DNA from 3 places in the Pseudodesulfovibrio sp. lm2024 genome. Region 2 is predicted to be linked to each of the others. Evidence: predicted binding sites of a transcription regulator. Region 2 holds the regulator's gene; each other region holds the start of a gene.

Region 1 (10,376 bases), 890 kb from region 2:
TCAACAACGTCACCATCCCCTACGAGATCACCGCCCGCCGCCCCGGCGACGTGGCCGCCAACTACGCCTCCACGGACAAGGCCAGGCGCGAACTCGGCTGGGAGGCGACCCACACCATCGAGGACATGGTCCGCGACACCTGGAACTGGCAGTCTAAGAATCCCCGGGGCTACCGGGACGCCGAAGGCTAGAACGCGGCCCGCGTGCAAAACGCAACGCCCACTGCGGCGTCCATGCCGGCAGCGGACCGGCACCTGTCTGTCGGATTTCTTAACGAATGGGAGCGGGCCGTCGGCTTATCGGCGGGACAAGCGAGCCCGGCAACAACAAATGCGCGTTGTCTAGGCGGTATAGTACTCCATCATGGCGTCCACCGTGGAGACAGTTTCCGGGTTGCTTCCCTCGAACACCCCGACCATGGTCACATCGCGGTCAACCTTGTGGCGCAGCCGCCTGCAGTAGAACGAGACCGTCTGCGAGAGATGAGGCAAGGTGAAGAACACCTCGAAAAATGAGGAGGTTGCGAGCTTATCCCCCAATTCCGGAGGAATGTCCTTGAAGGATATCCGCAATCCACCCTGGGAAATGTCGTCCACCACCACCGGATAACTCCGCATCTCCCTGTCGGAAAACTTTACGCATGATATGGCGGGAAGCGACACATCCACCCGGTGATAGCGCCGCCGCTCCTTGCCGTTGACGGACCAATCCCGGCTGACGAAATCTTTCAGAGCCCCTTCCACGAGGCTCGAAACATACTGGGAACAGTCCACCCCTTCTGCTTTGGCGACGCGCTTAAGTACCTGAAAATTTTCCCGATTCATATCGAAACATATTTTCACCGATTCAGACATCTTTTCAACTTCCTCAGGACGTATCGTGCCGTGTGCGGGGCGACCCCCCGGAGCCCCATTCCAATGCCTCAACAATCTTTAATTTTTTGCAATAAACATACCGCAAGCGGTGCCCGGTCCACCCCTCCTGCCCGACCGGACGGACGCCGTGGGTTCCATCCCCGGCCACGTCCGAAATCGCTCCGAGATTGTCGAATTATATAGTGGAGCTATGCTCAACGGGCCGCCCCTCAACCGGACGAAAAAAAGCACGCCTGTCACCCACGCGGAACAAAGCCGCGTGGACCGGCCCCGGAAAGACCCCGGCCATGTGTCTGACAATCCGACAGCTGACGGAAAAGAGGCAGAATCCCGCAACATTGCGGCCCCGCCTTTCATCGCATTGCAGCAGCCGGTAATTATTGTGGAAATGTGACGAATCCCGAGGGCACGTCCCTGACTCGCCGGGCGCGGCCATCCGTGTGTCCCAGGGGGAGGATCGGACTGGAAGGACTACATGAGAAAGCGCTGGACGCGCGGCTTGTCGTCGGATTCGTCCGAGACCTCGACGCCCACTTCCACCGGGTCGTCGAGAACGATACGCGTGGGAAGGCACTCCAGGGTGGCGACCGAGTCATCCACCTGGAAGGTCACGCTCAGCCCTTCGATCTGCTTGAGCATACCGGCGAACACGTGACCTTTGTCTTTGAATTCAAGGAGCATGCCCTGGCTGGAGATGTTCCGAATCTGGACGGGGAAGACCATGATCTCCCCGCAGGACTTCAGCACCTGGACAAGTCCGGGGATCATGACGGACCTGCGCGGGCAGCTTCGCCTTTCGAGCGCATCCGGGCCGTCTTCCGCCGCAGCGCTCCCAACGAGCGCTCCAAGCCGGTTGACGATCTCGGTGAGCGCCGCGTCATCCTTCACGGCGACATGCATCCGCTTATTGGTCTTGTAGTCGTACATGTGATTTTTTTATGCAAATTTCGCGCCAGAGGGGACGTCGGCAACGAGAAAAACCCCGATCAAGGCTCGTCAGTTGGTCTTGAGGGACAGGTTGTGCTTGCTCAACAGCTCGTACAGGCGGGCGCGGGAAAGGCCGGAGAGCTTGCAGGCCGTGGATATGGAGGCGTCGCTCAACTGAACCAGCCGTTGCAGATAGGCCTGCTCCATGGCCTCCACCGCTTCCTGGCGGGCAGCCTTCATGATCGGGAACTCCTCCGCCGTCGTGGGCAGGGAAAACAGGCTCGGCATGGAATTGACACCCGGCTGCGGCTGGTCGTTTTCACCCATGTCCTGGAACACGCGACGCATGCGCAGCTGCTGGGGAAGATGGTAAATATTCAGGTACTTGGAGAAGCGCGCCTTCTGTAGCGAGACATGCAGGACGTTGACCAGCTCGCGCACGTTGCCGGGCCAGTCATAGAGCCGCAGGGTCTCGATGAACTGCTGATCGACCTCCTTTTCCTCCATGCCGTTCTCCTTGCAGAGTGTGGGCAGGTAGTGGCGGGTCAGCAGTTCGATGTCGCCGTTGCGTTCGCGCAGGGGCGGCAACTCAATGATAAAGCTCTGCAGCCGGTAGTAGAGATCGCTGCGGAATTCGCCCCTGGCGACCATCTCTTCAAGGTTCCGGTTGGTGGCGGCCACCAGCCTGAAATCGCTGTAGACTTCCTTGCTGGAGCTGAGCGGACGGAAGGTCTTTTCCTGGAGGACGCGGAGCAGAGACTTCTGGATGCCCAGGTCGAGGTCGCCGATTTCGTCCAGGAACAGAGTGCCGCCGTGGGCCAGATGGAACAACCCCTTGCGGTCCTGGTCCGCCCCGGTGAAGGACCCCTTGGAATGGCCGAACAACAGGCTCTCTGCCAGGGTCGACGGGAGGTTGGTGCAGTCCACCACGATGTACCGCTTGTCCTTGCGGTCGCTGTTGTTGTGCAGCGCCCGGGCAAAGAGTTCCTTGCCGGTTCCGGTCTCGCCGGTGATGAGCACGTTGCCGTTGCCCTTGGCGGAGATGGCCAGCCGTTCGAGGCACTGGTTCAGGGCGGTACTGTCGCCGATGATCTCGTCGCGGTCCAGGGTGTCGGTCTGCTCTTTCTGGACAGTCTTCTGCTGCAACAGGTTCTGGATGACCTGGCGGAAGCGGTCCTCTTTGATCGGTTTGACCAGGTAGTCCTTGACCCCGGCGGCAAAGGCCTGAGAGATGGAGTCGGTATCCGACTCGCCGGTGAGCATGACGATATCCACATCCGGGTCGAGTTGGGTCAGACGGGGGATATGGGTCAGCCCGTTGCCCTCGTGCAGGTTGAGATCAAGGAAGATGATGTCGAAGTGGCTGCTCTTGAGAAGCGTCAGCCCTTCTATCCCGGAGTACACGCAATGGCAGTCGTAGCCCATCTTCTTGATGATGGACTCGACGGCGGCGCACTGAAACGGGTCGTCGTCTATCAGCAGTATCTTTCCCACGAACGGTTCCACTCCACGGTTCCTTGTTCAATAGCCTGCGGCCTGTCAACGGACGATGGACAAAAGTTAGCGATTCTATACATAGGCGCGTTTTTTCTGTCCATAGGAGAAACTCCCGATTCCGTTTTTTCCGGACAAAGACCGGCCGCGTGAATAAAAACCGCGCCAACACTCGATTTGAGCATACCCCCCTTTTCCGATTTTTCAAGACTTTCCGGATCGGCCCGAATGGCGACACGGACGGCCCGCCCCCTATGGACGGAGGCGCGGCCCACCGAAAAAGGCCGGGCAGTCCGCAGACTGCCCGGCCATCCATTACGATAATAACATGGATCAGAGGGAACGCTTCCTCTTGCGGCCATAGAGCAGCAGGCCCAGACCGCCGAAACCGAGCAGCAGGAAGGTGGAGGGTTCGGGAGCGGGAACCCGGGCTTCGCCGAAGAGCACGTCGTTGCCGCAGGTCATGGCGAATCCGTAGGTGAACGCCCGGAGACCCGTAAAATCGAGGTTGATGTCGGACCAGTTGGTCTCACCCAGACTGTTTTCCGCGATCCAGTAGTCCCAGCCGTCGTAGCCGACGCCCGACAGAACCTCATCCAGGTCGACCCAGGCCCGGACCGGGTGGTCGTGCCTGCCCTCGGTCCCCCAAGGCCAGAAGGACTCCTGGTAGCCGGTCATATTGCCGTGTTCATAGGACAGATCCACGGCAAACAAGCCATAACCGAACTCTTCCCTGGAGATGGACCCATCCCGGTAAACCCGCAGCGTATGGTGCAGGACATAGTCCCAAGACCCGTCCTGGTTGGTGTCGAAAAACCAGTCGCCGGGCACGAGATGCCGGCCGGTGCTCGTGTAGTTCAATTGAATCCCGGAAAGAGTGTGGCCGTCGAAGATGAAATTCCCGCCGACCAGATCCGGTGCCCCGATGACATCCCGGTTGTTCTGCTGGGTCCAACGACCGTCAACCCAATCCCGGTTGTCGTTCCCGTAGCCTTCCCAGTAGTTCACATTGTCCGCGAAAGACACCGAATACGCCAGAGCGTACGGTGCCTGGAGCAGGCAGATAGCGAACAGTATAAATGCAATAAAGCGTCTCATGGTGTCTCCCACGTTGAATTCCCCGTTTTGTTTTATCGGAATTAAGCACAAAACATGCCAGACATGTAGAACACGGGTTTTGACGCCTTGAATGTGTGAAAAATGTCATCTTGCCCGACACTTTGTCGGGCTCCCTTACATTATGTGCCGGTTTGGGAATGGCAGCATAGATATTGCCCATTGAATGCGGCTGAACCGTGGACCTTCTCAATGACTGGCAAGGGCAACGCGTCCCGGCCTCCATCCCCCCGGCCGCGCAAGCCAGCCGAAAAGAACGAGAATAATTATTGGTTGCGCCTTTACACGCCATTGTGGATACTTATTTGAATGAGAATGACCAACCCACTTTCGTGAAAGGAGCATATCATGGGTGAAAGAACCGGAATCATCACGTTTCAAGGAAATCCGCTGACCCTTATCGGCCCTGAGATCAAAGTCGGCGACGCCGCTCCCGACTTCACCGTGACCACCAACGACCTGGCCCCCGCCACCCTGGCCGACTATTCCGGCAAGGTGCTGGTCATCGCCTCGGTGCCCTCCCTGGACACCCCCGTGTGCGACATGGAGACGCGCCGCTTCAACACCGAGGCAACGGCGCTGGGCGACGACGTGAAAATCCTGACCGTCAGCATGGACCTCCCCTTTGCCCAGGCCCGCTGGTGCGGCGCGGCCGGAATCGAAGCCGTGCAGACCCTGTCCGACCACGCCCAGGCCTCCTTCGGCGAGAACTGGGGCGCCCTGATCAAGGAACTGCGCCTGCTGACCCGTGCGGTCTTCGTGGTGGGCAAGGACGGCAAGATCGCCTACGTCCAGTACCTGAAGGAAATCACCGAGGAGCCCGATTACGAGGCCGCCCTCAAGGTGGTCCGCGAACTGATCGGATAATCCAGCACCCGCGCACATCGCGATTTCGGCCCGGAAGGTCTTCCTTCCGGGCTTTTTCATGCCCTGCGCACCGCCCCGCCTTGAGACGCAGCCTCCTGCCGGAGAACTTGGCGATCCCCCTCCGGCACCGTCCATCCGGCCCACTCTTAAAATGTCCGGTAAAACCGGACACCTTCAACCGGAGCGCTTGTACTTTCTCCGGCTTTTTATTGCTACGAATTTCATAAAATTATACAGGAACGACATACCAACACTTAAACATTATGGTGTAATGCAGTATGAAAAAGAACACTCTTCTCGCTCAAACGGTCCTCCTCCTGTTCCTCCTGACGGCTTCCACCGGTTTTGCCGCCGGATTCGGCCCGAAAATGACGCCGCGCATGAACGCTGCCGACATGGCCCTGAAGACAGCCATGAAAACCCTGGCCGTGAGCCCGGACACGCCGGGCTTCATGGTCCTGACCAATGCGGGCTACGGCCAGGCCGACGCGGCATCCACCGAGGCCTACCTGGACGTGGTCGCCCGGGCCACGGGCAGGACGCCGGGCACCCGAACCCTTCTTCTGGTCAACACGCCGTGCACGGAACCGCTCTGGTTCTCGGTCTTCCGCAAAGACAACCAGGCGGCCGTGTTCATCAAGCTCTCCCCTGGCGGATTCGAGAGCCAGACCATCGACCTGGCCCCGGCTTCCCTGTTCCGGCCCGAGGGCTGGGACGCCGCGCGCAAGGGGCTGGTCGGCAGCCGTCTGTTCTCCGTGGCCTCCATCTCCCTGTCCTGGGCAGAGGACGCCCCATGGCCCATGCTCAAGGGCGCCGAGCTGCACGACCACTTCTGCCCCGGCCTGAACGCCGGGTTCATGGCCAAGGCGTATCTCGATGAAAACCTGCCGCTGGGACCGGGCGACGCCTACGTCTTTGTGGGCGCGCCGCCCATCTGTGCCATGGACGCCCTGCAATCCGCCTACGGCGCGACCATAGGCAAGCACGGGGCGTATTCCGTGCAAACGGCCGGGGCCGCCGAAAAGCGAGCCCGGGACGGTGTGGCCCCGACGCTCATCGCCATGCGCGTGAACAAGAAAAAGGACACCTGCGAAGGCGTGTTCATCGGCTTTGACTGGGCCAAGTCCGAGTCCTTCACCGGCGTGACCAACGCGGACCGCGCCCCGTCCGGCAGCAAGAGCAACCCGCTGTTCTTCATCTCCCGCGTGAAAATGTCCTGGAAGCTGGCCAAGATGAATATGAAGGACAAGCTGACCTGCATCAAGGACCTCGGCCGGTTCACCGGCCCCGCCTCTCTGGCCGAAAAGGTCTCCGGCGCTGGCGCCGATCCCTACGCCCTGGCCATGTCCCACTGACGCACGGGTAAAAACGACACCTCGGATCGGGCCTGCCCCCGCATCCCGATCTCCCTAAAAAAGGCTTGGGAAGGCAACTTCCCAAGCCTTTGCCGTTTCCGGCGAGTTCATTCCGGAGAGGAACCCGGCGCGGACCTAGAGCCCGGGCAGGATGGTTCCGGCCCAGGCCGTGACGTCACCCATGTCGGGGTCCCCGTCTATCTTCAGGGGATCGCCGACCAGGACAGCGCCCAGGTCCTCGGCCTTCTCCTCGATGGCGTCCACCGCGCCGCAAAAGTATTCGTAGGACGAGTCGCCGCAACCGAAGACCGCGACCTTCTTGCCTTTGAGCCCGGCCTTGTCCAGGTTGTCGAAGACCGGCACGAAATCGTCCTGGAGCTCGATGGAGTCGTCGCCCCAGGTGGAAGACCCGAGCAGCACGGCGTCGAAGCCGTCGGCCATGTCCTCCACGGCCACGTCGGCCGCGTTCCTGGTCTCCACCGTGCGGCCGTTCTTTTCCATGAATTTCGCGATGGCGTCCGCCACGCTCTCGGTGTTGCCGGTGGTCGAACCGTAGACGATCAATACCTTGCCCATGGTGTTTTCCTCACAGTGTTGAAGTTGTGTCGTGCGCACGGGCCCTGGGCGGGCCCGGTACAGCGTGCGGACAAGGAGGAAATCATGTTCAACTCCGTTTTTGGCGGTTACGCTGGACATCCGTAGCTGCTATTGCCGCATGTCGCCTTGTTTGATTGAATATGAAAATCATTTTCATGAAACTTAGGAGGCTGTCCATTATTTGTCAACCACTCCATTTTCCAAGTTCACCTTCCTGCTTTTACGCCCGCTCCCACGGCAGGAAGATCAACCGGACCTGCGTTGCCCACGTGCATTTTCAGCCGCTCCGAACAAATGCTTGCCATTTGGGGGACGGTATAATATCAATACATCTTGATATAAGGATACGGCAAGAAACGGAAAGCGGTGAAAAGCCGCTGCGGACGGGCCGCTGTAACCGGCAGACACCCGTTGAGGACCACCGGATTCGGGAAGGGAATCAACATGACGGGGCCGGAAGCCAGAAGACGTCTTGCCGTGACGCGATGAATTCGCGACCACGCCCGGCCAAAGCGACGACAGGCGTCGCGGGGTGGGCGAGGACTGTTTTTCACCCGTAACCATGGAGCAGACATGCACGCGCACGTTTTGGGATTCCCCCGCATGGGGATCGACCGGGAACTGAAATGGGCCCTGGAAAAGTATTGGCGAGGCGAGATCGCCGAGGCCGATCTGAACGCCACGGCCGAGGAACTGCAAAAACGGCACTGGACCGTCCAGGCCGAGGCCGGGCTGGACCTCGTCCCGGTGGGCGACTTCTCCCTGTACGACCACGTCCTCGACATGGCGGCCATGCTCGGCGCGGTCCCGCCCCGCTTCGGCTGGAACGGCGGCGAACTGCCTCTCGAGACCTATTTCCACATGGCCCGTGGCGACGCGGAAAACGGCGTCCCGGCCATGGAGATGACCAAGTGGTTCGACACCAACTACCACTACATCGTCCCGGAACTGGCCCCGGACACGACCTTCGCCAAGACCGGCAGCCGGTTGCTCCAGGCGGTGGAGTCGGCCCGGTCCATGGACCTTTCGCCCAAACCGGTCCTGGTCGGCCCGCTGACCTTCCTGCTGCTGGCCAAGGAGGTTTCCGGCTGCGACCGCTGGGCGCACCTGGACTCCCTGGTGGACGCCTACTGCGCGGTCATCCGCGAACTGGACGGGCTGTGCGCCTGGATCCAGCTGGACGAACCCGTCCTGTGCACGGACCTTTCCGACAAGGCCAGGGCGGCCTTTGCCACTGCCTACGCGCGCATCCGCGAAGCGGCGATCAGCTCGCGCCTGCTCCTGGCCACCTATTTCGGCGCCTTGGGCGACAACCTGGACACGACCCTGGCCCTGCCCGTTGACGGCCTGCACGCGGACCTGGTCCGCGCGCCGGGCCAGCTGCCGGAGCTGCTGGGCAAGCTGCCCCCGAACATGACCCTGTCTCTGGGGCTGGTGGACGGCCGGAACATCTGGAAGACCGAACTGGAGACCGCCCTGCGCAAGGTCAATGCGGCCCGCCAGCAGGTCAAACCGGAGCGGCTGATGATCGGATCGAGCTGCTCCCTGCTTCACTGCCCGGTGGACGCCGCGGCCGAAACCGGCCTCGATCCTGAAATAAGGCGCTGGATGGCCTTCGCCGTCCAGAAGTGCGCCGAGATAGCGGCCCTGAAACAAGCGGCCCAAGGCAAGGGCGCGCCCGAACTGTTCAAGGACAACAAGGACGCCCTGCTGGCCCGTGGGGCCCACCGGGACGTGGCGGACAAGGCGATCCGCGAACGGGTACTGGCAATCACACCCGAGATGTACGACCGCGCCTCGCCCCTGGCCGTGCGCGCCGAGGCGCAGCGCGAGCGGCTGAACCTTCCCCTGTTCCCGACCACGACCATCGGCTCCTACCCGCAGACCGCCGAAATCCGCCGCACCCGGCTGCGCTTCCGCAAGGGCGAAATCTCGGAGGCGGAGTACGTGAAGGCCATGCGGGCCGAAATCGCCGAGGTGGTCGCCCGGCAGGAGACGCTGGGGCTGGACGTGCTGGTCCACGGCGAGCCCGAGCGCAACGACATGGTCGAGTACTTCGGCCAGCAGCTCAAGGGATTCTGCTTCACCCGGAACGGCTGGGTGCAGAGCTACGGCAGCCGCTGCGTCAAGCCGCCGGTCATCTACGGCGACGTGTCCCGCCCGACGCCCATGACCGTGGACTGGGCCGTATACGCCCAGTCCCTGACCGACAAGCCCATGAAGGGCATGCTCACCGGCCCGGTGACCATTTTGTGCTGGAGCTTCGTGCGCAACGACATGGGACGCGACGAGGTCTGCCGCCAGATCGCCCTGGCCATGCGCGACGAGGTCCTGGACCTGGAGGCGGCGGGCATCAAGGCCATCCAGATCGACGAGGCCGCCCTGCGCGAGGGCATGCCCATCCGCAGGGCCGAGCAGGCCGACTACCTGCGCTGGGCCGTGGACTGCTTCCGGCTGACGGCCGGGGGCGTCCGGGACGAGACCCAGATCCACTCGCACATGTGCTACAGCGAATTCAACGCCATCCTCTCGGCCATCGCCAGGATGGACGCCGACGTAATCAGCATCGAGGCCAGCCGCAGCAAGATGGAGTTGCTCGACGCCTTCGACGCCGACGAATACCCGGCGGACATAGGCCCGGGCGTGTACGACATCCACAGCCCGCGCGTGCCGTCAGCGGACGAAATCCACTCCCTGCTGCAAAAGGCCCTGGCGGTCGTCCCGGCCCGCAGGCTCTGGGTCAACCCGGACTGCGGGCTGAAGACCCGCGCCTGGCCCGAGACCCTGGCCTCGCTGGACAACATGGTCCGGGCCGCCCGCAGGCTGCGCGAGGAACAACGCTAACCACCACTCCAGACCGGGCGGGAAGAAGGCTTCCCGCCCGCCCCTCACAAGGATACCCCATGAAGATCATCGACCGCATCAAGGACAAATCCCCCTTCCTCTCCCTCGAATTCTTCCCGCCCAAGGAGCGGGAGCAGTGGCCCCGCTTCTTCGGCCAGGTGGAACGGCTGGCCGAACTCGACCCCGTCTTCGCCTCCGTGACCTACGGGGCCGGAGGGTCGTTCCGTGACAACACGCTGGACATCGCCGCCGAGATGCACAAACGGTTCGGGTTGACGGTCATGTCCCACCTGACCTGCGT
Region 2 (10,376 bases):
ATGGAATCCGTAGCTGTCGGTCAGATTGTGCCAACTGATGATCGGCCACCCGGTCGCACCGCCGCCGCTCGAGGTTCCCCATATGCCTGCACGCATATCATGCCAGCCGGCGTCAACGAACAGGTCGCCGATGATCATTTTCCCTATTGCGGGCGTATCGATGACTGTCTTTTGACCTTTGGTCTGATAAAATTCCTGGCTGGGTACGGGAGGCGCGATTCCGATGGCGAGACGGCCGTCCGGAGTAGTCTTGAACTCGTCGGGAGCGGTTCGGTCGGGGGACCATGCCGAGAGTTGGGAGTCATCATCAAAGGTAAAAACGCTGGCGTTGGCCATGTTGGGAATCAACAACATGCAGATGACAAGTGATAATAAAATTTTTTTCATAGGGGTCGCCTTTGGGTAAGAGTGACCAGGACCAAATGTCATTTGACAACGTATTCACAAAGCAAGGCATGTGCCAAATACAACCCCTATGTATTTCAATACATTGATTGACTCGAACTAATCAAATTGTCGGCAGGGCTTACACAATAACGCTGTTGTCGTTGGTAAATTTTACACTTCTTTGGCCAAGACTACGGAATTCAAAACGCAAAACAAGGAAAGCGGGCAGGAGGGTTGAGAGACGAAAAAACCGAGTCCAATCTGTCGTGTCATTCAACATTGATCGAAAAGGCAAAGCAAAGGCCCGCCAGCACAACGCTGGCGGGCCCGACTTTGCGCACTAAATCAGCTGTTACAGCTTAGCCTTCGAAGGCCTTGATGAAGTTGGGGGCGACCTGCTTCTTGCGGCTCATGACGCCGTCCAGCCAGACCGGCTCGCCCTTGGTGGCGATGCCGAAGGCCTTCTCGACGACGGAAGGATCGTCGGAGGCGATGAGCATCTCGGAGCCTTCCTTCATGATGTCGGTCAGGAGCAGGAAGACGGAGTGACGGCCGTCGGCCTTGACCTTCTCGATCTCAGCCTGCAGGGCGTCCTTGTGGGCGTCGAGCATGGACAGGTCCACGACTTCCAGCTGGCCGATGCCGACCTTGTTGCCGGACATGTCGAAGTCCTTGTAGTCGCGGAAGACCAGTTCGCTGGCCGGAGCGCCGTCAACGGCGGACTTGACCTTGAACATCTCCATGCCCAGAGCCATGACGTCGCTCACGCCGGCGATCTTGGCCAGGGCTTCGACGGCGGCCTTGTCGGCGTCGGTGCAGGTCACGGACTTGAACATGACGGTGTCGCTCAGGATGGCGCACAGCAGGATGCCGGCGATGTTGGCCGGGATCTCGACGTTGTAGAAGTCGTACATGGACTTCAGCACGGTGGCGGAACAGCCCACGGGCCAGACCCACATTTCCAGCGGACCGGCGGTGGTGATGTCACCCAGCTTGTGGTGGTCGACGACGGCAAGGAGCTCGCCCTTGTCCAGATTGTCGATGGTCTGGGAAATGTCGGTGTGGTCGACCAGGATGATCTGCTTGTCGGTGGCGTCGGTGACGATCTCGGGAGCGGCAAAGCCGAACTTCTCGAGTACGAAGGCGGTCTCCGGAGCGATCTCGCCCTGGGTCACGGCCTTGGCCTCCATACCACGTTTGCTGTACAGGTCGGCGGCACCGATCGCAGAAGCGACGGTGTCGGTATCGGGATTCTTGTGTCCAACAACCAAAATAGCCATATCAAGTCCTCCTAATTGAATTATCCTGTATAAGGAAATTAAGCATCGAAAACAGAATGTGACAGATATCACAAAGCATATCCGCTGCCAAGCTAAAAGCGCAGTCCGAACGAGAAAAGGATGAAAAGAATATCGCCCGTAGCCGGATCGCCATCAAACCGCCACAAGCCGCGTTTCCCAAGGGTTCCTGCGATTGCAGCCAAGCCGATTCGCCCCGGGCGGAGGCGCGTCGAGCGCGGCACGGCCGTTCGCGACAATGTGAAGATGATCCCAAGCCCCCTTCCCTGTCCGCGCGGCCACGTGGGATGTCGGCCCGCACCGGGCGAAAACGGCTTCTACAGGGTAGGCAGGAAACGGTACATGGCGAAGAGGACGACGCCGACCGCCAGAACGGCGTAGGCCCGCTTAAGGCGAAGGGCCATGAGGCCGCCGAGGGAGGCGGCCACCCAGAGGTGTGCCCAGGTGACGCCCAGGTTCGAGAAAATGGTTGGATGCGCGGAAAAGACGAGTTCGAACCCCTGCTTGAGGATGAGCACGGCGACCAGGAAGGAAGCCCAACTCATGACCAGCCCCCGGGCCATGGAGCGCAGGATGAGCGCCCCGGGCAGGTGTTTGGAGTCGGGATTGCGGGCCCAGTTGAGTAGCGCGTTGTAGCTCCCCTGTTCCCGTTCGCGCAGCCATCCTTCGACCTTTGTGCCGATCCAGGCCAGCGGCATGCTGGCGAAGAGCACGAACATGATCCGCGACGGTTGGTCCAGGCCGAACCAGGTGGTCAGGGTCAGGGCCGCGAAGGTGGCCGCCGTGAGCTGGGGCGGGATATAGGTCCCGGCCGGGATGAGGTCGAGCCAGAAAAGTTCGAAGAAAATGGCGATGTACAGGCTGGTGGTATACTCGCCGGTGGCCGCGCCCCAGAAGAAGCCGACCACCAGGGGGCGTTCAAGCAGGCCGATGCTCAGGGACGAGCGGAACTGGGAAAAGAGGGCAAAAAAAAAGCGACCATGGCGAACCAGGCGTAGGTGTGCTGAACGACCATAACCTAGAACCTCACCTGCACGGGGTCATTGGGCACGCACCGGAAGTCCAGCTCCACGCCCTTGCGGTTCAGGTGGCGCAGGCAGGTCTCATCCTCGTCGGACAGGGCCACGCTCGGGGAGACCTGGCGCTTGCCCGGGCTGTAATGGACGTTGCCGATGTTCAGGACGTGGAAATCGAACCCGGAGTCAAAGGCGCGGCGGGCGTCGGCGCAACTGGAAAAGAGGATGATGGAGTCGTGCTCGCCGGGTACGGAGAAGAGCCTGGACACGGTCGCCGAGACCTCTTCCACGGTGACAAACGAGCTCTTCACGGCCTGGGGAATGGCCAGGGACATGATCTCCTGCTGGAGGATGTCGTGGGCCAGTTCGTCGTTGGCCACCACAACGTTCTTGGCCCCGGTGTACGGCAGCCACGTCTCGATGATCTGGCCGTGAATCAAGCGGTTGTCGATACGAACGAGAGTCACGGCATCATACCTATTTCTTTGCTTTTTTGCGCAGCATCGCCCCGGCAACCTTGATCCCCTGCTGGCCCGCGTTCATGACCTTGTCGGCCAGTTCGGGCAGCGCCATGGACCGGGCCTGGAGGGCCGCCACGACCATGGGGAGGTTGACGCCGGTGATGACTTCAAGATTTTCCGACTTCATGAGGGAGAGGGACATGGTTGTGGGGGAACCGCCGAACAGGTCGGTCAGAGCCAGGACGCCCTTGCCCTGCTCCAGGGAATGGATGGCCTTGCGCACACCTTCCAGGGTTTCGTCCACCCCTCTGTTCACGTCCACGCCCACGGCCAGGCAGTTTTCCTGCGGGCCCATGACCGTTTCCGCGGCCTGGAGCAGGGTCTCCCCGAAGGTCCCGTGGGTGACCAGCACCACGCCGATCACGCCGTCCTTTTTGTCAGTCTTTGCAGCCATGTCTAACCGAGTTCCATGTGTCGATGTTCGATCGAGGCAGCATACCCTTTTTCCTTCAGGGTTGCCAGTACCGACTCGGCCACGGAAACCGAACGATGGCGGCCGCCGGTACAACCAAGGGCCAGGGTGATCCTGTAGCGCCCTTCGTCTGCGTAAAGCGGTAAAATATAGAGCAGAAAGTCATGAAACCGTTTGATGAACCCTTGGCCCGTGGGATTGCCCAGGACATAGTCGGCCACCGCCTTGTCCAGGCCGGACATGGGGCGCAGGGACTTGTCGAAATAGGGGTTGGGCAGAAAACGGAGGTCAAAGACCAGGTCGGCCTCGGACGGCACGCCGTACTTGAAGCCGAAGGTGATGATGTGCACCCGCATGCCCATGCTCACGTCTTCCAGGGACGACCACTTGGTCTGGATGACCCGGCGCAGGTCGTGGATGGAATAATCCGTGGTGTCCAGGACCAGGACCGCCCCGAGGCGCACCGGCTCCAGGAGCTTCTTTTCCATCTCCAAGGCCTGCTCCAGGCCGAGGTTGCGGCTCTCCAGCGGATGCGGACGGCGGGTGGTGGCGTAGCGCCGGACCAGCTCCGCCATCTTGGCCTCGAGAAACAGGACCTGCGGAGTGATGCCGAGTTGGGCGAATCCCTCCTGGGCCTTGCTCCAGCCGTCCACGAACTCGAACTGGCGCAGGTCCATGCCCAGTGCCAGGCCGCGGTATTTGGTGTCGAAGGAGAGGATGAGGTCGGCCAGCTTGGCCGACATCTCGGACGGGAGCCCGTCGATGCAGAAGAATCCGAGGTCTTCGAAGACCTTGAGCGCGGTGCTCTTGCCCGAGCCGGAGAGTCCGGTGACGATCACCACCGGGAAAGGGTTGGTCGAGGTCAACGGAATTCGTCCATTCGGTTACACGCTTTTGAGCAGGGTCCAGAGACCCTCGAGGTCATCGGCCGACAGGAACGCCTTGCGGAATTCCTCGTCCTTGAGGAGACGGGAAATCTGGGCCAGGACGCGCAGGTGCATGCCCGCCACCTGTTCCGGGGCGAGCACCAGAAAAAAGATGGTGCACGGGCTGTGGTCCAGCGCCTCGAACTCCACGCCTTTGCGGCTGCGGCCCACGACCACGATGACCTTTTCCAGGTCCTCGAGCTTGCCGTGGGGGATGGCGATGCCGTCCCCGATGCCGGTGGAGCCGAGCCGTTCACGATCGAGAAGGACACGGACCGCATGGTCCGTGTCCATCTCTGGATATTGTACGCCCAGGGGGGCGACGAGTTCATTCAATACGTCCGACTTGGTCTCGGACTCGAGTTCGGGAAGGATCAGTTCCTTCGCCAGGTAATCACTGAGTTTCATGCTTAGTTTCCGGGGTCGATGAGGCCGTAATCGCCGTTCTTTCTCTTGTATATCACGTTGACGCCGTCAGTCTCCGCGTTGAGGAAGACCAGGAATTCGTTGTCACGGGCATCCAGCTGCATGGCGGCCTCGTCCACGGACATGGGCTTGGGCTCGTATGCGTCGGTGCCGACGATGGTGGGCGCTGAACCGGGAGCGATGTCCTCGTAGGACAGGTAGTTCATCTGCACCATTTTATTGGGACGCGCCTGTCTGGGGCGGTTCTTCATCTTTTCGCGCATCTTGCGCAGCTGGGCTTCCAGCTTGTCCAGGACCATGTCGATGGTGGAGTACATGTCCTCCGAATCTTCATAGGCCGAGATATGTATGCGATCCGAGTTCAGGATCACGTCCGCCTTGTGACGGAACTTGTCGACCAGCAGGTTGACCTGGAGATCGGCCTCCGCATCGGAAACGTATTTCGCTACCTTTTCAAAACGCTTTTCCGCGTAACCCTTGAGGTGATCGGAAGGCTCGAAGTTCTTGAAAGTGAAGCTGATGTTCATACGCTGCCTCCTGGTTGAGAGTGCTTCAAGCAGACTTTAGAAGTACTGCTTTCGTTTTGAAGACGAAGGAATGCCCATGGCCGAGCGGTATTTGGCGACTGTACGCCGGGCGATGTTCACTTCCAGCTTCTCCTGGAGGATCTCGCCGATTCTCTCGTCGCTGAGCGGTTTCTTCGTGTCTTCGTCTGCGATCATTTGCTTGATGAGCGCCTTGACGCTCTCCGAACCCACCTGGGACCCGTCGTTCAGGTCCAGGGCCGAGTTGAAGAAGAACTTCAGCTCGAATATGCCGTGAGGCGTCGAAACATACTTGTTGGTCGTAATCCGGCTCACGGTGGATTCGTGCATCTCGATGTCTTCCGCCACCTCCTTGAGGATGAGGGGTTTGAGCTTTGTCACGCCCTCCTCGAAGAATGCCCGTTGGAAGCCGACAATGCTCTCAACTACTTTATACAAGGTTCGCTGCCGCTGGTACAGACTTTTCATCAACCATGCGGCGGAACGCATCTTTTCCTGAAAATATTCCTTCTCCTTGTCGGCCGCGCCCTTCATGGAATCCATGTAGAACGTGTTCATCTGCAGCCTCGGCATGCCGTCCTCGTTGAGGATGATGACGAAGTCTTCGCCGTACTTGTAGACGAACACGTCCGGGCTGACGTAGTGCGGCTCGGTGCTGGAGAAATTGGCGCCGGGCATGGGATCGAGCGTCTGCATCAGGTCGAGATACGACTTGAGCTCATCCATGGTGATCTTGAACTTGCGCGCCAGGGGCTTGTAGCGGTTCTTCTCCAGATCCTCCAGGTGATCGGTGACCAGGGAGACCAGGATAGGATCGTCGTACCCGAGGACCTCCATCTGGACCAGCAGACATTCCTGCGGGGTGCGGGCGCCCACGCCGACCGGGTCCAGGTGCTGGATACGGTGCAGGACGGACTCGATCTCCTCCTCGGAGGCCTGAACCATGGCGGCCAGCTCTTCCAGGGTGGCCTGCAGGTAGCCGTTGGCGTCGAGATTGCCGAGGATGACGTCGCCGATGGCCAGTTCGTGCTCGGTGAAGTTGGACAGGCGCATCTGCCAGTTCAGGTGCCCTTCCAGCGAAGGCTTGGAAGCCAGGCGGGCCTCGAAGGACATGCCCTCTTCGGGCATCTCCATGTCGCGGGACAAAGCCTGCTTGGAAGTGGAGGAAAACTCGCCCAGGTAGTTCTCCCAGTCTGCGTTGCGGACCAGTTCCTCTTCGGCCTGGGATTCGGTCAGGACTTCCGCCTTGTCCGGGACCTCGGTATCGGTCTCGGTCTCATCGAGGAAAGGATTCTCCAACAATTCCTGCTGCACCGTCTCCAGCAGTTCAAGCCGCGACAATTGCAGCAGCTTGATGGCCTGCTGCAACTGGGGCGTCATGACCAGTTGCTGTGAGAGCTTGAGCTGTTGCCGAAGTTCCAATCCCATGATTCACTGCCTGCTTGAGGTTGTGTTTATCGGTTGCCGGATACAGAAATTTTTTTTCGGCCACCTGACATTTTTTCCGATTCAATTATGCCACAGTGAATTAAAGGATGCAACACAATTGTGTTAACACCCTGTATCTATTGATAATTCTGCGTGCATATAATGATATGAAAAAAGTGTACCAACCTTTGGGTACGGTGTAAATCGGGAAAGAGGAAAAAAAGACGGGAACAGGGATTAAAGCCGGAAATCCTCGCCCAGGTAGATCTGCCGGGCGCGACTGGATTTGACTATCTCGGACGGGGCCCCTTCCAGGATGACCGTCCCCTCGTAGACCAGGTAGGCCCGGTCGCAGATATTGAGCGTCTCCCGGACATTGTGGTCCGAGATGAGGATGCCGATGTCCATGGACTTGAGCACGGAGATGATCTCCTGGATATCGATAACCGCGATGGGATCGATACCCGCGAACGGTTCGTCCAGGAGGATGAACTGCGGGTCGAGGATGAGCGCCCGGGCGATCTCCAGCCTGCGTCGCTCGCCGCCGGACAGGAACATGGACGCCTGGTCCGCCAGCTTGGTGATGGTGAACATCTCCATGAGTTCGTCCGCCCTGGCCCGTTGCTGCCGCGAGGTCATGGAGGTCTGCTCCAGGATGATCTCCAGGTTCTGGCGCACGGTCAGCTTCTTGAAGATGGAACTTTCCTGGGGCAGGTAGCTCACCCCCAGGCGGGCCCGCTCGTGCAGGGGCTTGTCCGTGAGCACCTGGCCGCCCAGGGAAACCACCCCGGTATTGGGCTGGACGATGCCCACAAGCATGTAGAACGTGGTCGTCTTGCCCGCGCCGTTGGGGCCGAGCAGGCCGACCACCTCGCGGGCGTCGAGCTTGATGTTGATACCGTGTACGACCTCTTTCTGGCCGTACCGCTTGGACAAATTGGTAGCGCGAAGACCCTCGGCCATCTATTGCACCTTCAGGTTGCCGGGGGTCATGAACACCGCCTTGACGCGCTGCTTGCCGCCGATGACCTCGGACCGGTCGTCCTTGATGTGGAAGTTGATGACCTCGCCGGTCAGGGAGTTGGGGCCGTCCTGGAGCTTGGGATCGCGCTCCATCTTGAGCAGCTGCGGACCCACCATGTAGGTCAGCAGGCCGCAGGTCCCCTCGGTGGTCCCCTTCTTGGCCCGCACGTTGCCCTCGGCCACGATGCGGTCTACGCTGTCGGCGGAGAATTTCTTGTCCGTGCTGGATGCGAGATAGGCCGAAAGCCTGTCGGCCCACAAGGTCAACTCGCCGTGGATGGCGACCACGTGGCCCACGAAGGAGATGACCTTGCCGGTCTCGTCATAGGTCATGCGGTCGGAGGTGATCTTCACCGGCAGACGGCTCGGGTCCACGCCCACCGGGATGGGCGCGGGCGGTACCGCTGCCACCGGGGCCTTGACCTCACCCTCGCCGGAATCCTTCTTGGGGGCCGGTGCGGGCACAGGCGCGGGAGCGTGCTCGGCCTTCTCGACCTTGACAACCTTGAGGTACTTGGCGTTGGCGTAACCCACGGCCTTGGCCTGGTCGCGGTCCTTCTCGCCCAGCTCGAAAACGGCCAGCCAGCCGTTCTGGGGGAAGTCGGTCCGCACCCGCTGCCCCTTGGTCAGGGTGACCACGTGCTCGGCCCCGGGCCTGGGCGCCTTGCGCACGTTCAGGTTGACCGTGGCCTCGCGTACTTCGCCCCAGTCCTGGGCCATGGCCCGGGCCGGAACCAGCAGCAGGGCCAGCATCAGCAGCATTCCCGTCAGGCGAACCGTTTTCAGCAACGTCTTATTCCTTGTTTTCATTCAAAGGACTCCTTCCCAGCCCTTCGGGGGCCAGCAGCGCTTCCACGCCACCGGCGGCCACCATCTGTCTCGTGACCAGGTCGATCTCCAGGGCCTTGGCCTGGACGGTCATGTCCGGACGGCGTACGGTGACGCCGCCTTTGAGATATACCTTACCTATTGCGCCGACATAATCAAGGTACTGTGCGTCCAGGGCCATGTCGCCGAACCGGCCGCTGACCCCGTCGTACAACGACAGGTTGTCGTTCGCCTGATCCACCTCGCCCCGGTCGGCCTGGACATAGACCTCCTGGCGGTCGTCGCCGAAGTAGGCGGTCAGCTGGGGAAAATCCACGGCGATGATGCCGAGCTCCTGGTTGTACTTGGCGCTCTTGGCCAGCAGCTTCCAGTTCATGCTGCCCTCCTTGCCCTGGACCAGTTCGATGTCCTCGGCCGAGACGTCGGCGTCGGCGAACATGTCCTTGCGGGAGACGGGCGCCTGCTCGGCGGTATCCTGGTCCTCCAGGATGGGGTCGGAGAAAAAGAGCGCGTTGACGCCCAGACCGAGAAGCAGCCCCAAGGCGAAAATGACGAACAGAACCAGAGCCGGGCGCCCTCTCATCTAGTCCACCCAACGGCTCAGGGCCTGTTCCTTGAGCCCACGAGCCTCGAGGATGAACGAAATGGCCTCGCGAACCGCGCCCTGCCCGCCATGGCGGGTGGACATCCAGTCTGCGGCCTCGATCACCTCGGGCACCGCGTTGGGCACGCACAGGGCCAGTCCGGCCCGGCCCATGACGGCCAGGTCGATCCAGTCGTCGCCCATGTAGGCGGCCTCTTCCGGGGCGACCCCGACATCTTCGCACATCTTCTCGAACAGGGGGAGCTTGCGGTGACGGCCCGCGTAGTAGTGCTTGATGCCCAACTCGCTGACGCGCTTCTCCACCGGCTTCTGGTCCAAGCCGGTGATGACCCCGATCTCCAGGCCCACGGCCTGGGCCAGCTTGATGCCGAGGCCGTCCTGCACGCTGAACCGCTTCATCAGGATACCGTCGTCACCGTAATACAGCCCGCCGTCGGTGAGCACGCCGTCCACGTCGAGCACCAGCAATTTGATATTCCGCGCCAGGGCGGTCGCGTCAGCCACGGTTGATCTCCCACAGGGCCAACAGCCTCTTCAGCAGGGTTTCGACCTCGGCCAGGGGCAGGGAATTGGGGCCGTCGCACAGCGCCTTGTCCGGGTCCGGATGGACCTCCATGAACACGCCGTCCGCGCCAGCGGCCACAGCGGCCGAGGCCAGCACCGGGACGTATTCGCGCTGCCCGCCCGAAGCGCCGCCCAGCCCGCCGGGCAGCTGCACCGAATGGGTGGCGTCCATGATCACCGGGACGCCGAAGGCCCGCATCTGCGGGATGGAGCGCATGTCCACCACCAGGTTGTTGTAGCCGTAGGTGGAACCGCGCTCGGTCAGCCAGACCTGGTCGTTGCCCGCCGCGCGGAGCTTGTCGACCACATTCCTCATGTCCCAGGGGGCCAGGAACTGCCCCTTCTTGACGTTGACCACCCTGCCCGTCTCGGCGGCGGCCACCAACAGATCGGTCTGG
Region 3 (10,376 bases), 1.5 Mb from region 2:
GTCTGGCGGAACTTGAATTCGTCCAGAGCCAGGGCGTCCACGCGGCCCGATTCGAGGAGCTGGAAGGCGTGCTCGGCGCTGGAGGTGTAGACCAGGGGAAATCCGGCCCGGAGCATCTTGGTGGCCGCGGCGATGTCGCGCAGGGAGGCGATTTTGTGGCCGGCCAAATCCTTGAGCGAGCCGGGCCTGAGGTTTCGGGAGCGCAGGGCGAACAGGGCCAGCCTGCCCTTGACGATGGGCCCGACCCACTTGAAGGAGGCCTCCCGCTCCTCGGTCCGGTACATGGAGAAGATGACCACGTGTTGGTCCCGCTGGGCGCTGTCGTAGATGCGCGGCCAGGGCATGACCTGGATGGGCTGTTCCGGGACGCCCATCTCCTTCCAGATCAGCTTGAGCAGGACCACGGACAGGCCGGTGGGCCTGCCGTCCACCGTATAGTTCAGGGGCCTGAACTCCTCGGTCAGGTAGGTGAGACCCTCGGCGGGGTCGCTCGACTCATGCGCCTGCCCCGGCGAGGCCAGGAGCAGGCAGGCGAGCAGCGGCACGACAACGAGACTGGTTACCATCATCCAACAATAATAGCCAAGCGGGGATGACAAGGCAAGCTTCGGCCTTGTGCCGGGCGGGGCCTCAGCGGCTGCGCAGGGTGAGCATCAGGTCCGTGCCCACGGGCTCCAGATCGGCGATGCGAAAATCCAGGGCCTGGGCCATGGACGGGGCCTGGCGGCCGGAGTAGGCGGCCGGGGCGTCCTCGTCGCCGAGGATGCGCGGGGCCACGAAATGGACGATCTCGTCGGCCAGACCCTGCTGGATGAGGGTCATGGCGAACCGGCCGCCGCCCTCGCACAGGGTGTAGTGGCAGGCGCAGTCGTAGCGCAGGCGCTCGAAGCCGCAGGACAGGGACAGCGCTCCGGCCCGGCCGGGCAGGGGCCAGACCGAGGTGCCGCGCCGCCGCAGGACGTCGGCTTGCGGGCTGTGGGCCGCGGTCCTGGAGGTCATGAAGATGGCCCGCTCGGGCCGTTCGCGCAGCAGGGTGAAGCGGCTCGGGTCGTCGGGCAGCCGGGAGGTGACCACCACGCCCCAGGGCTGGACGAAGTCGGCGGGCAGGTTCTCCTTGCGGCAGGTCAGGCTGGGATTGTCGGCGTAGAAGGTGTTGCCGCCGACGATGACCGCGCCCACCATGGAGCGCAGGTCGTGGACCCGGGCGAAGGATTCGGGGCAGGAGACCGGTTCGGGCCTGCGGTCCCTGGCCGCGATCTTGCCGTCCAGGGTGGCCGCCATCTTCAGGATGTTGTAGGACGAGTGGGTGTTCTGCCAGAGCAGGAAGTCGTCGATGAGGTCCCGGCATTTGTCTTCGAGCACGCCCACGGTGACCTCGATGCCGTGGCTGCGGAGCTTTTCCACGCCGCCGGCGGCCACCGGGTTGGGGTCGCGGACGCCGACCACCACCTCGGCCACGCCCGCCTCGATGAGCGCTTCGGTGCACGGCGGGGTCTTGCCGTGATGGTTGCACGGCTCCAGGGTGACGTACATGGTCGCCCCGCGCGGGTCCACGCCCTTTTTGCGGGCGTCGGCCAGACATTCGCGCTCGGCGTGGAGCTTGCCGTACCGGGTGTGCCAGCCCTCGGCCACGACAGCGCCGTCGCGGACCAGCACCGCGCCGACGCACGGGTTCGGGGCCGTGGCCCCGCGCCCGCGCCGGGCCAGATGCACGGCCCGGTCCAAGAACGCTTCGCTATTTGAAGTCGCCTTCCATGAAGACATGGTTCACTCCTGCCTCTTCGAGCATGGCTTCGGACAGATCGTCGGGGTAGTTTTCGGCGTAGTAGATATTCTGCACGCCGCAGTTGATGAGCATCTTGGTGCACAGGATGCAGGGCTTGGTGGTGCAGTAGATGTCGCACCCCTTGAGGTCCAGATTGTTGGTGGCGGCCTGGATGATGACGTTCTGCTCGGCGTGCAGCCCCCGGCACAGTTCGTGCCGCTCGCCGGACGGTATGCCGAGCTGGTCGCGCAGGCAGCCGACCTCCTCGCAGTGGGCGATGTTGGTGGGCACGCCGTTGTAGCCGGTGGCCAGGATGCGCTTGTCGCGCACGGCGATGGCCCCCACGGCGCGGCGGGTGCAGGTGGAGCGCTGGGCCACCAGATGGGCTATGCGCATGAAATATTCCGGCCAGGGCAGTCTGTTGGGCATGGGTTTCCTCGTTCGTTTCGAAGTGGAGGTCGGTTCGGACCACCTATCACTTCTCGTCCCGAAAGGAAACGCCCGCCCTTTGCGCCGCCCCGGCCCGCCCATCCCCCTGGCGAAGCGCAAATAAACCCGCGCCGAAGGCGCATAAACGGGATGCAAGGGTGCGAACCCTATCGCTGCTGTCTTTAAGGCTCGATGACTCGCCTAAGGGCTAGTGCTGCCCGCCGGAGGCGAAATCACCTAACAAACGCCGCGAAGCGGCTTCCAACCCTGATTTCTCTCCCGGCCAAAAAAAGATCCGACCGCGCGATGCGGCCGGGCCTTTCGAAAAGTGATGCGTCCCGGACCGGGACGCGCCGCTAGCCTCAGCCGCCGCCCGAGCCGCAGCCCGAGTCCCGCAGGGCGTCGAGATTCAGGCCGCCCTCCACCTTGGCGGAACAGGCGCTCATGAGCTTTTCGGTCTCCGTCGCGCCGCACTCAGGACAGGGGACGGCCTCGCCGCCGAACACGAGCTCCTCGAACTCGGCCCCGCACTGCTTACAGATATATTCATAGATGGGCATGATCGTATCTCCGGCGCACATATTCTCTGTCGATGTGTTGTAGATTGTGCAGGATAGGGACCTTGTCAAGGGACGCGTCCTTGCACATTGCACAAAATGTGTGCAATATGCGTGCATCAAGCTGCACAAAATAAGTGCAGAGTCTCCGGTCTGTCACAATTAACCGGCTGTATTCCCTATGGTTAGGCGTTTGGCACGGGCGATGCTTTGTCGGGGGACAAGAAGATCACACACACTCTCTTCTTCCTGTTCGCATGAAAGCATCATTTTTTAGGAGGCGACGAAATGTCCAAAAAAAGTATCTCCATCTCGGCTCTGGCGGCGGTCCTGATCCTGGGGCTGGCCGCGTTCGCGGTGGCCGGACCCAATGCGGGCCGGGGATTTGCCGGTCCGTGCGGCGGCCCGGGCTACGGCCCGGCGTTCAGCCAGCTGACCCCGGAGAAGCAGGCCGAGGTCAAGGCCGTGATCGACGAGTACCAGCCCCAGTTCGAGACCGTCCGCAACCGGATCTGGGCCAAGCAGTCCGTGCTCCAGGCCATGATCAACGGCGGCCAGGCGGACGAGGAGGCGATCACCAAGCTGGTCACCGACATCTCCAGCCTGCGCAACAAGCTGCGTGACCTGCGCGTGGACATGTCCGACAAACTGGTCAAGACCACCGGCATCGCCTCCTTCGGCGCCTGCCCCGGCCCCGGCTACGGCAGAGGGTGCGACGGCTCCTTCCAGGGACGCGGCATGCGCGGCCAGGGCATGGACAGAGGAATGTACTAGGCCGTTGAATTGAAACGATATTTCCGATAACCCGGAAAACAGGATATTGCGGGATAGGCGGCGTGGGGCCGCCTGTCCCGCGAGTAATCATCTGCAGGCGATGGCGGGCGTGCAGGGGATTGGCGGCAACGTATCATTTTTCTTGAGGAGGTCCCTGGATGTTCCGAAAAATCACGTCCCTCACCGCGCTTCTGTCCTTTGTCGTCACGACCATCACCAGCGTTATCCTGTACATCGTGCCCGAAGGCCGCGTGGCCTATTGGGCCGACTGGCATCTGCTGGGCATGACCAAGAGCCAGTGGGGCGACGTGCACACCACCGTGGGCACCCTGTTCCTCCTCGCCTTGATCCTGCACATCTGGCTCAACTGGAAGCCGATCATGAACTACATGAAGAACCGCTCGCGCGAGTTGGTGGTCATGACCGGGCCCATGATCGTCAGCTTCATCCTGGTTTTTCTGGTCTTCGCGGGCACGCTCATCGGCGTGCCGCCCATGAGCACGCTGCTCGACTACGGCGCGCAGATCAAGGAGCAGGCCACCGAGACCTACGGCAACCCGCCGTACGGCCACGCCGAGACCAGCCCGCTCAAGAAGTTCTGCGGCTTCCTCGGCCTGGACGCGGCCATGGCCGTGACCGCCCTGCACGAGGCCGGGTTCGATTCGTCCATCAACGAGAATTCCCTGATCAAGGACATCGCCCGGTCGCGCGGCGTGAGCCCGCAGCACGTCTACGACATCATCCGCTCCAGGCAGGGGGGCGATCCCTTTTCCCTGATGCCCGCCCAGCCGCCGGAAGGCACCGGCAAGTTGACGGTCACCGCCGTCTGCAAGACCTACGGCCTGGAGCTGGAAGAGGTCCTGGCCCGGCTCAGGGGCGCGGGCATCGACGCCACCCCGGAGTCCTCCTTCAAGAGCCTGGCGGGCGAGCACGACATGTCGCCCAGGGACATCTACCTGATCGTCAAGGGCAAGTAACAGAGGCCGTATGGATGTAGTTCACCCGGAAGGCAGGGAGAAGGGGCCCCTGGTCGCCCTGGTCCTGGCGCTCATCGTGCTGGGGCTGGGCAGCCTCTACCTGACCTGGCAATCCATCGCGCAGCAGCGGCGGATCGTCGAGGACCACATGGTCATGACCGGCAACTCCATCCTGCGCGGCGTGGACAACAACATCTTCCGCATCGCCCGCACCCTGCGCATGGGCAACCAGTCCTCGACCCTGTTCCGGACCATGACCGAAGAGCTCTTCACCGAGCTGGCCAAGTCCGACGACATCGAGTTCGTGACCCTGTTCAACCGCGCCGGGCATCCCATCGTGACCTCGGTCAAGAAGGGCAAGCATCCCATCTTCCAGCTGCCCGAGGCCGTGGCCGAGGACATTGAGCCCGGCCGCGCCTGGCACGTCATGGCCGAGGTGGACAAGACCAGCGTGCTCCTGTCCGGGCTTCAGGTCCGGTCCGGCATCGCGGCCCTGCTCGGCGTGAACGGCCAGGACGGCGCGCGCAACCTGAACCAGGGCCACATGGACGACATGGGGCCGGGCATGATGTTCGACAACACCCAGTCCCAGGTCTACCTGGTGGTCGGTCTCAACGCGGAAAAGCACATGCGCCAGTTCCGCCAGTACCGCCAGGCCGCCACCTACCAGACCGGCTACGTCTTCCTGGCCGCCGTGGTCCTCTGGTCCCTGGCCTTCGCCTACCTGCGCCGCCGGGGGGCCAGCCGCAAGCTGATCCGCCTGGAGCGGTTCCAGAACAAGCTTCTGGACAACATGCCAGACGGCCTGGTCACCCTGGCCGAGGACGGCGAGATTCTGGCCGCCAACCGCTCGGCCCGCCAGCTGCTCGCCCCGGAGCCGGACGAGGACCCCGAAACCGGGGACGCCGAGTCCGGGCCCAGGGCGGGCGCGGCCAAAAAGGGCGAGGACGGTCCTCCACGTCCGCCCGAGATCGTGGGCACCTATTGGCAGGACTTCGACTTCGGCCTGCAGACCAACGAGAACCAGCCGTCCGGCCCGGTGGAGTGGGAGCAGTTCGACTACCAGGGCCGCCAGCTGGAGATACTTTTCCTGCCGTTCCAGGAATACGGCGGCAGCGACGGGCCGGACCAAGCCCAGAAGCTGGTGCTCATCCGCGACCGCACCCAGATCCGCTCCCTGGAGGAGGACCTGAACGAGGCCAAGCGGCTGGCCGCCATCGGCTCCCTGGCCGCGGGCGTGGCCCACGAGGTGCGCAACCCGCTCTCCTCCCTGCGCGGCTTCGCCCAGCTCTTCGCCACCAAGCTCAAGGGCCAGGCCCCGCTCGACCAGTACGCCACAGCCATGGTCCAGGAGGCGGACCGCCTCAACCGCGTGGTCACGGACCTGCTCTACCTGGCCCGGCCGCGCCAGCTGGACCCGTCCTTCATCGATCTGGCCAAGGTCGGCGATTCGCTCAGGCAGCTCATGCGCTTCGACTTCGAGGACAAGCTCATCGAGCCGGAGTTCGACTTCGGCCCCGAGCCGGTCTGGGCCGACCCGGACGCGCTGCGGCAGGTCCTGCTCAACCTTATTTCCAACAGCCTGGACGCCATCCAGGGGTGCGCGGACTGCGACAAGCCCGGACACGTCCGGCTGGTCTCCATGCGCGGCCACAAGGGCGTCTGGATCATCGTGGCCGACGACGGGCCGGGCATGGACCCGACCATCCAGGACGAGGCGTTCAAGCCATTCGTCACCGGCAAGAAGACCGGCACCGGCCTTGGGCTGGCCATCGTCCAGAACATCATGCGCGCCCACAAGGGCCGGGTGATCATCGAATCCGAACAGGGCCATGGGACCGAGATGAAGCTTTTCTTCCCGGATCCGCAGCCCTCCCCAGATAAGGAATTGGAATCATGAACGAAGAACGTATCGCGCTGATCGTCGACGACGAGCCGGGCCATCGCATGATGGTCCGCGCCGTGCTCGAGGACGACGGCTGGACCGTGCTCGAGGCCGAATCCGGCGAGCGCGCCCTGAACGTGCTGGCCGAGGAGGCCGAGTCCGACACCTACCCGGACGTGGCTATGGTCGACATGAAGATGCCCGGCATGGACGGCATGCAGCTTTTGAAGGAGCTCCAGGTCCGGCGGCCCTCCATGCCCGTGGTCCTGCTGACCGCCTTCGGCTCCGTGGGCAGCGCCGTGGACGCCATGAAGCGCGGGGCCTTCGACTACCTGACCAAGCCCGCGGACAACGACGAGCTGACCGCCGTGCTCGGCAAGGCGTTCGAATACCACAAGCTGCTCGACGAGAACGCCCGGCTTCGCGCCGAGGTGGGCAGTGAGCCGGATTTCATCGGGGCCAGCCCCGGCATCGAACTGGTCCGCAACCTGGTCGGCCAGGCCGGACCCACCGAGGCCACGGTGCTCATCCTCGGCCCCAGCGGTACCGGCAAGGAGCTGGTGGCCGAAGGGTTGCACAAGGCCAGCCTGCGGGCCGACAAGCCGCTCATCAAGGTCAACTGCGCGGCCCTGCCCGACGACCTGCTGGAGTCCGAACTCTTCGGCTACGAAAAGGGCGCCTTCACCGGCGCGGTCAAGGACAAGCCCGGCCGGTTCCAGCTGGCCGACGGCGGCACCCTGTTCCTGGACGAGATCGGCGAAATGCCCGCTCCGCTCCAGGCCAAGCTGTTGCGCGCCTTGCAGGAAAAGACCGTGGAGCCGCTGGGCTCGGTGCGTACCATCCAGGTGGACACCCGGATCATCGCGGCCACCAACCGGAACCTGAAAAGAGAGGTCGAGGCGGGCCGCTTCCGCGAAGACCTCTACTACCGGCTGGCCGTGCTCGAAATCCGCATCCCGCCCCTGTGCGAGCGCAAGGAGGACCTGCCGCTTCTGGTCAGTTTCCTGCTCCGGCGGCTGGGCAACAAGAACAACAAGATCATCCGTACCGTCACCCCGGCCTTTCTCGACGCCCTGTCCGGCTACGACTGGCCCGGCAACGTCCGTGAACTGGAAAACGTGCTCGAACGCGCCCTGATCCTCTCCCGGTCCGACGCGCTCGGCCCGGATCTCCTGCCGCCCCAGATCACCGGCGCGCGCGAAAACGTCATCGACATGGAGTTCCACCACGCCGGACGGCCCGCGCCCACGCCCGCCAACCTCGAAGAGGCTGAAAAACAGGCCATCATCCAGGCCCTCGAGGAAAACGGCAACCACCGCGAACGCACCGCCGAAGCCCTCGGCATCAGCCGTCGCACCCTGCAATATAAGCTTAAAAAGTACGGTTTGACCCGCCGCTAGCGGCCGGGGGAAGGGGGAAAGGGAACCCTTTGAAAAGGGCTTCCCTTTCCCCCTTCCCCCGGACCCCCATCCCCCTTTCCCTCCTAAACTTTTTATTTCCGCCTTCGGCGGGGCCGGTTGATGTGTTTCGGCCTTTTTGAGCCGGAGGCCGTCTTGTTGCGTTCGCACGTCCTTGCCGAAGGCACACAAAAAGCTTTGAAGGGGAGTCCAGAGGGAAACTTTCTCGAAAGTTTCCCCTCTGGCCGATCGCTGCTGTCCTCATCCGTAGGGCTCGAAGACTCGCCAACGGCTGTAGGCCCGGAGGCATTCTTCCTCCCCCTGTCAAGTTGCTTTTTTATGCTTATCTGGTGCTTTTGGGCGTCATTCTTCGACAAAACAGGGTGTTGGCGAAAACCGGGGGTATGCTGGTTTGGATTCCTGGGGATGGACCTCGGGGGCGAAACCAGGAGGTTGCCATGGCAGCACCATATACCTGTGACGTGAGGCGCGGCCCGGACGGGCGGATTGTGGAGAAAACCGAGACGGTCAGGGGGCGCAAGTCCACCTGGACCTATGCGTATGACGACGGCGGGCGGCTGACCGAGGCCAAACTGGACGGGCGGCTGATCTGCCAATGCTGGTACGACCGCGAAGGCCGCCGGGTGCGGGATTACCTGCCCGCCACGGCCGGGGCGAACTACCGGGACTACCAATACACCTCGGACAACCGGCTGATGCGCGCGGGGGGCGGGCAGTACTCCCATGACGAGCGCGGTTTCCGGTCCATCTGGTCGGACAAGGGCGTGTACACCCTGTACGAGTACAGCCCGGACTATCGGCTGCTCAAAGCCGAGGAAGAGGACCGGGACAAGGTCTTCACCTTTGCCCACGACGAGGACGGGCAACGCGTGGCCAAGTACCGGAACGGCCAGCTCGTCGAGGCCTACCAGTGGCTCGATTTCGTGCGCCTGGCCGCCTTCCACGACGGACAACACGCCTACGAATTCGCCTACCGCGACGGCGAGCGCACGCCCTTCGCCATGCGCCGCGACGACGGGATCGTGGCCGGGCTCTTCTACGATCAGGTCGGCTCCCTGCGCGTGGTTGCCGACGTGGACGACAACGTGATAAAGGAAGTGCTGTACGACCCGTTCGGCGGCATCATCGAGGACACCAACCCGAGCCTGCGCCTGCCCATCGGCTTTGCAGGCGGCCTGCACGACCGGGACCTGGGCTTCGTCCGCTTCGGGTGGCGGGACTACGACGTCAGGACCGGCAGGTGGACCGCGCCGGACCCCATCGGGGACAAGGGCGGCGACCCGGACTGGTACGGGTATTGTCTTGATGACCCGGTTAATAGTAACGACCCATTGGGATTGTGGGTACAATTGGCTGGTCCCTTCTTGAGAGCGGCACCCACAATCAATAAAATTGGTAGAGAAGCGGCGGATGTGTTTCTCCCTCCAAGTGGAGGCGTAAAGGATGTTCTCTTGGAAGCTGGAACGCGTATCTGGGAAAATGGTATTGGGAAATACGATCAGCGGATTGAAGAAATACAAGAAGGCCGGTTCGGCAAACGCGGTGAGAAAATAGACGAATATTACAATCAAACATGGAAGAAATGACATGAGGGGGCTGGCGGCGAATCCTGTCGTCAGTCCCTTTTGAGGTGCCAATGTTACAGTTTGTCACTACTCGGTTGCTGAACAACAGCCGCGTAATATTATTTTCCGGAATTGTATTCTATTTCATGGTGGTCGTTTTGGAGAACAGCCCTTTCGCGTTTGTCGTGTTCGCGTTTGTGGCTTCACCGCTCTTGATCGCTATAAGCAGCGAGAAATCCATTACTATCAGAGAGTATTTTGGATTGATGGCTTCTTGGAGAAACATGAGATACTCGCTCTTGTTGCTACTTGTCTTTCTCATTGTGTCCATTGTGCTGGCGGTCGCTGTCCAATTGGGCCAGTCGGCGTTTTATGTTCGCGTGTTGGCTGTCTTGTCTTTTTCAGGAGCATATACCGCCTTTTCCCCGCTCCTTGTAAGAGTGGCCACGGGTGAATCTCGGAGGTTGAAGGGAGCCGGTAAAATCGCTTTCATTGTCGCGACCATTTCCTTGTATGTCCCGTTCAATTATTTGCTAACCATATGGCATTCAACCTCTTCGCTCATGATGGTCCTCACTGCCCTCATCGGCTCTTTCGCACTTCTGCTCACCTTTTGTACCGTGACGGCTGCGGCAATAGCACCTGATCCGCCCCGATGAAAAGGCAGGATTGCGACGGACCCGTTTAGCCCGAATATGCCTCCCGAAACGGTCGAAGGGCAAACCGCAACAATCGCAATAGAAGGGGGGGAAACAAATATATGACTCAATCTCAAAAAGAGAAAAGCGTTCGGGCAAACAAAAGTCTCAGCCTACTGCCTCTGGCTGGTGGGGTCGCTAGTCTGCTGGTTGCCTCGACTATGGTATTCGATCTCGGATACTGTACCCGTTTCGGATATTGTTGGGAGTGGGGGCGGTATCTCCTCGCGATGGGTGTCAGTGTCGGTGGTGTCGGAGTGTTTATGATTGTTGGCGCATTTTGTGGGAGAAAGAGGAGCGAACCGATT

What was found. Region 2 encodes sigma-54, which starts transcription at its own class of promoters, with help from an activator protein. Its sites were predicted from a motif close to CTGGCACGGNNNNTGCTT; they were not measured.
Region 1: the regulator sigma-54 is predicted to act here: its motif matches at 4,438-4,455, upstream of ACR42D_RS13740 (PEP-CTERM sorting domain-containing protein).
Region 3: the regulator sigma-54 is predicted to act here: its motif matches at 2,945-2,962, upstream of ACR42D_RS16320 (Spy/CpxP family protein refolding chaperone).

The regions. Positions count from the first base shown of each region.
Region 1 covers NZ_CP195092.1:2,906,003-2,916,378, forward strand. Annotated here, with positions in the region: gene galE (UDP-glucose 4-epimerase GalE) at 1-191, shown strand, start outside; gene ACR42D_RS13725 (PilZ domain-containing protein) at 342-854, opposite strand; gene ACR42D_RS13730 (hypothetical protein) at 1,347-1,643, opposite strand; gene ACR42D_RS13735 (sigma-54-dependent transcriptional regulator) at 1,872-3,296, opposite strand; gene ACR42D_RS13740 (PEP-CTERM sorting domain-containing protein) at 3,630-4,394, opposite strand; gene tpx (thiol peroxidase) at 4,761-5,279, shown strand; gene ACR42D_RS13750 (FmdE family protein) at 5,558-6,634, shown strand; gene ACR42D_RS13755 (flavodoxin) at 6,770-7,210, opposite strand; cobalamin riboswitch at 7,531-7,722, shown strand; gene metE (5-methyltetrahydropteroyltriglutamate--homocysteine S-methyltransferase) at 7,805-10,075, shown strand; gene ACR42D_RS13765 (methylenetetrahydrofolate reductase) at 10,135-10,376, shown strand, end outside.
Region 2 covers NZ_CP195092.1:2,018,642-2,029,017, forward strand. Annotated here, with positions in the region: gene ACR42D_RS09405 (PEP-CTERM sorting domain-containing protein) at 1-387, opposite strand, end outside; gene ACR42D_RS09410 (manganese-dependent inorganic pyrophosphatase) at 747-1,667, opposite strand; gene ACR42D_RS09415 (PTS sugar transporter subunit IIC) at 2,003-2,677, opposite strand; gene ACR42D_RS09420 (PTS sugar transporter subunit IIB) at 2,704-3,168, opposite strand; gene ACR42D_RS09425 (PTS sugar transporter subunit IIA) at 3,179-3,616, opposite strand; gene rapZ (RNase adapter RapZ) at 3,619-4,500, opposite strand; gene ACR42D_RS09435 (PTS sugar transporter subunit IIA) at 4,519-4,968, opposite strand; gene hpf (ribosome hibernation-promoting factor, HPF/YfiA family) at 4,971-5,513, opposite strand; gene rpoN (RNA polymerase factor sigma-54) at 5,550-6,959, opposite strand; gene lptB (LPS export ABC transporter ATP-binding protein) at 7,197-7,922, opposite strand; gene ACR42D_RS09455 (LptA/OstA family protein) at 7,923-8,792, opposite strand; gene lptC (LPS export ABC transporter periplasmic protein LptC) at 8,776-9,393, opposite strand; gene ACR42D_RS09465 (KdsC family phosphatase) at 9,394-9,918, opposite strand; gene kdsA (3-deoxy-8-phosphooctulonate synthase) at 9,911-10,376, opposite strand, start outside.
Region 3 covers NZ_CP195092.1:3,496,000-3,506,375, reverse strand. Annotated here, with positions in the region: gene ACR42D_RS16340 (substrate-binding periplasmic protein) at 1-569, opposite strand, end outside; gene ribD (bifunctional diaminohydroxyphosphoribosylaminopyrimidine deaminase/5-amino-6-(5-phosphoribosylamino)uracil reductase RibD) at 631-1,764, opposite strand; gene ACR42D_RS16330 (deoxycytidylate deaminase) at 1,736-2,194, opposite strand; gene ACR42D_RS16325 (FmdB family zinc ribbon protein) at 2,557-2,754, opposite strand; gene ACR42D_RS16320 (Spy/CpxP family protein refolding chaperone) at 3,040-3,525, shown strand; gene ACR42D_RS16315 (DUF4405 domain-containing protein) at 3,684-4,502, shown strand; gene ACR42D_RS16310 (two-component system sensor histidine kinase NtrB) at 4,513-6,402, shown strand; gene ACR42D_RS16305 (sigma-54-dependent transcriptional regulator) at 6,399-7,787, shown strand; gene ACR42D_RS16300 (RHS repeat domain-containing protein) at 8,243-9,391, shown strand; gene ACR42D_RS16295 (hypothetical protein) at 9,442-10,029, shown strand.